DNA from 2 places in the Gracilibacillus sp. D59 genome. Region 1 is predicted to be linked to the other one. Evidence: riboswitches for the same ligand, from Rfam matches in the RefSeq annotation. Region 1 holds a riboswitch; the other holds the start of a gene.
The links. Region 1 has a riboswitch for S-adenosylmethionine ahead of ACTWP4_RS05935 (bifunctional homocysteine S-methyltransferase/methylenetetrahydrofolate reductase). Riboswitches for the same ligand answer to the same signal wherever they lie in the genome.
Positions count from the first base shown of each region.

Region 2: linked by a shared signal. The riboswitch ahead of ACTWP4_RS12390 (PLP-dependent aspartate aminotransferase family protein) and the one ahead of ACTWP4_RS05935 (bifunctional homocysteine S-methyltransferase/methylenetetrahydrofolate reductase) in region 1 are both predicted to bind S-adenosylmethionine.

Region 1 covers NZ_JBQQCK010000002.1:597,817-601,001, reverse strand. Annotated here, with positions in the region: gene ACTWP4_RS05940 (nitroreductase family protein) at 388-954, opposite strand; SAM riboswitch class I at 1,127-1,232, shown strand; gene ACTWP4_RS05935 (bifunctional homocysteine S-methyltransferase/methylenetetrahydrofolate reductase) at 1,306-3,144, shown strand; gene metE (5-methyltetrahydropteroyltriglutamate--homocysteine S-methyltransferase) at 3,168-3,185, shown strand, end outside.
Region 2 covers NZ_JBQQCK010000006.1:179,553-182,737, forward strand. Annotated here, with positions in the region: gene ACTWP4_RS12390 (PLP-dependent aspartate aminotransferase family protein) at 1-1,465, opposite strand, end outside; SAM riboswitch class I at 1,555-1,662, opposite strand; SAM riboswitch class I at 1,736-1,851, opposite strand; gene clpP (ATP-dependent Clp endopeptidase proteolytic subunit ClpP) at 2,682-3,185, opposite strand, start outside.

The DNA.
Region 1 (3,185 bases):
CGGACGATTAGCACCGTGATATAACATCCTGACATGCTCTGTTCATTTAATTCAAAATAGATACAAACTGCGAAGTAATGAAAGTTTATCTAGGTGCTGACATTTATTGAGCGGACATTTAGTGCGTTATTTGAATGAAAATCACTTGCTTTTTCATGTTAGTGGACATTGAATCCCTTATTTGGTTCATTTCGGCTTGAATTAGCACTATTTTCGATGAATAGCGGAATAGATGTCCGCGACCACCCTAAAAACGGTACTTTTGTCACAAATAGCGGAACAAATGTCCTCACACTTGGGAGTCCACGTTACTGCGCAGCTTATGGTTTCTCTGCAATTTTGCCTAGTAGAAAAAAACGCATCGGAATCCAATGCATCCGATGCGTCTTACTCTATAACGGTGATTCTTTCTTTAGCTGATTTTCTTGGAACAGGGGATTGTGATTTGGCTGGATAGCCTACCTGTATTTGCCCCACTACTCTTTCATCTTTTTCTAATCCGATCAATTCTGCTGTTTCTTCACAGAAAGCGAGTTTCCCTGTTTTCCAAAAAACACTTAATCCTTTCTCCCACGCTAATAAACTAAAGTTCTGAATTAAGCAACTGGAAGAAGCATAGTCCTCTTCTCTTAATTTTTCTTGAGGATGTAGACTATTAATGACAAAAAAGATAAATGGAACATTCATGATTTTATGATAAGCATTATCGCTAACTATTTTTAATTCTTCATCCGAATTACTGTTAGTTTTTGACACTGCTACTTGACGGTTTATTTCTGCCAGTTTTTCTTTTGCTTCACCTTCTATAAACACAAAACGCCAAGGTTCTGTCAATTTATGATTAGGCACCCATATAGCAGTTTCAAGTAATTCTTCGATTAAATTCCTTGAAACCTTTTTATCCTGATAAGCAGATATCGAGCGACGTTCTTTAATCAGTTGTTGTAAGTTCATGAAGACGTCCTCCTTGTTATTGATAATCATTTTCAACTAAAATTTATCATATCATATTTATAAGAAGAGTCAAGATATCCAAACTAATTCATACCATAATTTGCAAAATGTACTTGAAATTAACTTTCACTTAATGTAAAATACTAGCAAATGTTACTAACTGAATAGCTTTTTCTTATCCAGAGAGGTGGAGGGACTGGCCTGACGATACCTCAGCAACCGTCTATAACTGACAAGGTGCTAATTCCAGCAAGCATAATGTGCTTGAAAGATGAGAGTCTTTTTCTAATTAATCTCCGTCTTTCTATAGCCGGAGATTTTTTATGTTTAACAGAAAAGAGGTGAAACTTAATGTCTAATTTAATCACTAATTTACAAAACAGGTTAATGGTCGCTGATGGGGCAATGGGAACTTTACTATATTCCCATGGTGTAGATCGATGTTTCGAATCTTATAACACTACTCATCCCGATGAAATCCTTCATGTTCATCAAACCTATCTTGATGCCGGAGCAGAAGTTATTCAGACCAACACTTATGGAGCAAATTATATCAAATTGTCTCGTTTTGGTTTAGAAGATCAAGTACATCAATTGAATACCAAAGCGGTTCAGCTCGCGAAGACTGCTGCTAAAGACCGAGCATTTGTGTTGGGAACAATCGGAGGAATCAGAGGGGTTCAAAAATTAATAACTTCTAAAAAAGAGATTATCCGCAGCTTTAAAGAACAACTATTCTCACTATTACTAGAAGGTGTGGATGGCATTTTACTGGAAACATACTATGATTTTGAAGAAATAAAACAAGTGTTAGAGATTGCTAGACAAGAAACAGATCTACCAATCATTGCGAATGTATCGATGCATGAACCTGGTGTGATGGAAAATGGGATCCAGCTTGCAGTAGCCCTCCAAACATTAGAAGACATAGGCGCAGATGTTGTAGGAGTGAATTGTCATTTAGGACCTCATTATATGATCAAAGCACTTGAATCTGTTCCACTTCTTGAAAAAGCAGTTTTAGCAGCATATCCAAATGCAAGTCTTCCTGCTTACCAAAATGGCAAATTGGTCTACAACCAGTACAGCCACTACTTTGAACGATGTGCGAAGGATTTCCGTGATCAAGGGGTTCACTTAATAGGTGGATGTTGTGGTACAACACCTGAACACATTCGGGCACTCAAGGATGGTATTACTGGCTTGGAACCTATTAAGGAAAAGGAAATCAAACCCATTACCGTTACCAAAAGCAAAAATGACCAACAGCCTCCACTACGAACAACACTTGCAGATAAAGCTCGAAAACGACATACCGTTATTGTGGAGTTAGACGCACCAAAACATCTTGACACAGACTCTTTTATCGATGGAGTATTTGCTTTAGAGAAGGCAGGAGTTGATGCAATTACATTGGCTGATAATTCCTTAGCAACTCCTCGCATTAGTAATCTAGCCATGGCTGTAAAAATGCAACAAGCGGGTTGTCATACAACACCACTTATCCATTTGACATGTCGCGACCGAAATTTAATCGGGCTTCAGTCTCATTTGATGGGATTGCACACACTAGGTTTTCGTGAAATTCTTGCTATAACTGGTGATCCGACTCGAATTGGCGGTTTTCCAGGTGCATCATCTGTTTTTGATGTAACATCTTTTGAATTAACAAAACTAATTAAACAATCTAACCAAGGGCTTTCTTTTGCTGGCAGTTCATTAAAAACGAACACGCAATTTCAAGTTGCCGCCGCATTTAATCCTAATGTTGCTAATCTCGAAAAAGCAGTGAAAAGAATGGAACGAAAAATAAAGCATGGTGCGGACTACTTTTTGACACAGCCAATATTCAATCATGAGCAAATTATCGAATTACATCGACATACCAAACATATTGATAAACCAATCTTCATTGGAATCATGCCACTCACTTCCCATCGGAATGCGGAATTTCTTCATCATGAGGTGCCAGGCATGAAACTGTCTGATGAAGTACGTACAAGAATGCAGCGCCATGATAACCGCCAGGACAGTTTACAAGAAGGAATACAAATCGCCAAGGAATTAATTGACACTGCTATGAACTATTTTCATGGCATTTATATAATCACCCCGTTTATGCATTATCCATTAACGGTGGAACTCACAAATTATGTTCATCAACAAGCTAAGTTAGTAACAAAAATATAAAAATTAAAGGAGTTTTTTACGCAATGACAACGATTCTTAGT
Region 2 (3,185 bases), on a different contig from region 1:
CCAGACGGTAGCTAGGTCTTGCTTCTTTTCCACTGAGACCTACAATAGCTAATGTTTTTTGCCGTGTTACTTCTTCGCCATTTTCAATGTATCGTTCATATGGAGAATTCAATGCCCATTTGATGATACCTTCATCGTTCACAACAAGTTGTCTTTCTTTCTCTTCTCCAATTCCAGTTGCTTTTACAAGTGCTTGATCTAAATCATTTCTAATATCTCTTACTGACTCAATCCCTACAGATAAACGAACTAATTCTTCTGTAACACCTGTGTTATCTAGCTCTTCTTTTGTCAGCTGTTGATGTGTTGTTGAAGCTGGGTGGATAATCAATGATTTCGCATCCCCAACGTTGGCAACGTGGGACCATAGTGCAACATTATTGATTAAATCGCGGCCTGCATCACGTCCACCTTTTATACCAAATACAATGATTGATCCAAAACCATTGTTTAAGATTCGTTTTGCTAACTCATGAGATGGATGACTTTCAAGCCCAGGATATCTCACCCATTCCACTGCTTCATGTTCATTTAAGTATTCTGCAAGCTCCAATGCGTTCTGGTTATGTCGTTCAATACGAATATGCAATGTTTCTAAACCTTGTAATAATTGAAAGGCATTAAACGGACTAAGTGCAGCACCAAAGTCTCTCAATAATTGAACACGAACTTTTGTAATAAATGCCAATGTTCCGAAATCCACCGCATAACGGATGCCATTGTAGCTTGGATCTGGCTCAGTAAAAGCTGGGTATTTTTCAGAATTCCAGTTAAAACGTCCACCATCGACAATGATTCCACCAATTGATGTACCGTGACCACCGATCCATTTTGTAGCAGAGTGAACAACAATATCTGCTCCTAACGTGATCGGTTTACAGCCGAACGGTGTAGCAAAAGTATTATCAATGATTAATGGTATGCCTGCATCATGTGCAATTGCAGATACTTCTTCTACATCTAATACTTGTAAGCCTGGGTTACCGATAATTTCACCATATACGGCTTTTGTTTTATCTGTAATGGCTTCTTTGAAATTTTCAGGGTCTGTTGGGTCAACGAATTTAACATTAATGCCATAGCGTGGGAGTGTTACATTAAATAAATTGTATGTTCCACCATATAAGTTAACACCTGCGACAATTTCGTCCCCTGCACTTGCTAGATTCAAGATCGATAGGGTAATAGCTGACATCCCTGAAGCTGTTGCGACAGCTGCAACCCCGTCTTCTAAAAGAGCCATTCTTTTTTCAAAAACATCTACCGTTGGATTACCTATTCTGGAATAAATATTTCCTGGTTCATCAAGTGAAAACAATCTTTCTGCGTGCTCTGTATCGTGGAACACATAAGAAGTAGATTGATAGATCGGTACTGCTCGTGAACCTGTTGTCGGATCTGGCGCTTGCCCTCCATGTAAATGAATTGTTTCCGGATCGTAAGTAGAACGTTTGTAATCAGTCATTATTTATTTCCTCCCCAAGTCAAGTTTCTGAATATTCAAAAAGCCTTCTTCAATAAGAAGAAGGCTTAACTGACATAACAGTAGTCTTCCTCTTATCTTTCAGGATAAGTATCCTGCAGGAATTAGCACCTTTTAAGCCGTTGCTTAATGGTTGCTGGGCATCATCGGGCCAGTCCCTCCGCCTCTCTGGATAAGAGTTCCATTATTTAATTGTCCACTAAAAAAGTCTCTCTATATTGAGATAGAGAGACTGGAATATTACTATTCGCTCTCTTATCTCTCTAAGCGTTAATGCTTAGTGGAATTGGCACCTGTATTAAATGACGTTTCATTTAATGGTTGCCGAGGTTTCATAGGGCCAATCCCTCCACCTCTCTCGATAAGAAGTATATAATTCCGAGTTGTTTACTCGTATTTTGCTATCGTTAAATAATACTTTAGCATGATGACCACATGATGTCAACATGTTTTCTGAAAATTAATGCAAATTAAGTGAGGCCTCCAAATAAGCACCAGTTCAACTTTTTGATTTTACCGGCTACTCTCGTAAAAATTATTTCTACGTAGGCTTCGTTACATTCTGATTAAAGATGAGGTCTGTGGAGGTTGGTAGCCATTATGAAATATATCGACCATTTGATCACCACTCCGGCTGTCCACTCCCCTTTCCGTGGGGTTTGCCCTTCAGCTAACTTTTTCGAGCAAAAGCCGCTCAAAAAAAGTGGATCTTCAGGGCAAACGAGTCCCACAGGAGTTGAAGTGGGCGCCTTCGCTTAATGCATGCGCTACAACATTTGTCAGACCTAGCAACTTGGGTTATTATCCCTGTAAACGTGCAAAAATATGGCATTTGCATCACTCAAATGGTTCTAAAACCAATATACTTTTTCTGATATTCGTTGTAAAAAAAGGTATAGCGGAGGCCGACCGTTTCGACTCCTAAGGGAATAGCATGATCTGAAGATCCACTTTTGCAGGAGCGAACTCCTCCTGCAAAAGTTAGCTGAAGAGCATGCCCCTTGGAAAGCGAAACGGTCAGCCGCAGCGGGTGGCTTGCACACTTAAACTTTCATCATAAACAACATGACTAGTCAACTATATCTTTATTTATTACACTTTTTAAACATAAATAAGATACAAAAACCCTGTGATACCAACAGTTATACACTTTCCACTTATAAAAAAAGCGGCGGTTAGTTCCGCCACTTTTTGTTCTTTAATTTAAGTCAGTTGGTTTCTTTTCCATTACTTTATCGATTAGACCATACTCTTTTGCTTTTTCAGCTGGCATGAAATTATCACGGTCTGTGTCTTTTTCGATTACTTCTATTGGTTGACCAGTGCGGTCTGCAAGAATTTGATTTAACTTTTTACGCATTTCGATGATACGGTTCGCGTGGATTTGAATATCAGACGCTTGCCCTTGTGTACCACCTAATGGTTGGTGAATCATCACTTCACTGTTTGGTAGCGCATAACGTTTACCAGGCTCACCAGCCGCTAATAAGAATGCACCCATAGATGCTGCCATACCAATACAGATCGTTGATACATTTGGTTTAATAAATTGCATTGTATCATAAATCGCCATACCTGCTGTAATAGAACCACCCGGTGAGTTGATGTATAGTGAAATATCCTTATCTGGATCTTCTGCTGCTAAAAATAACATTTGTGCAACGATGCTGTTTGCCACATTATCATCAATTCCGCTGCCTAA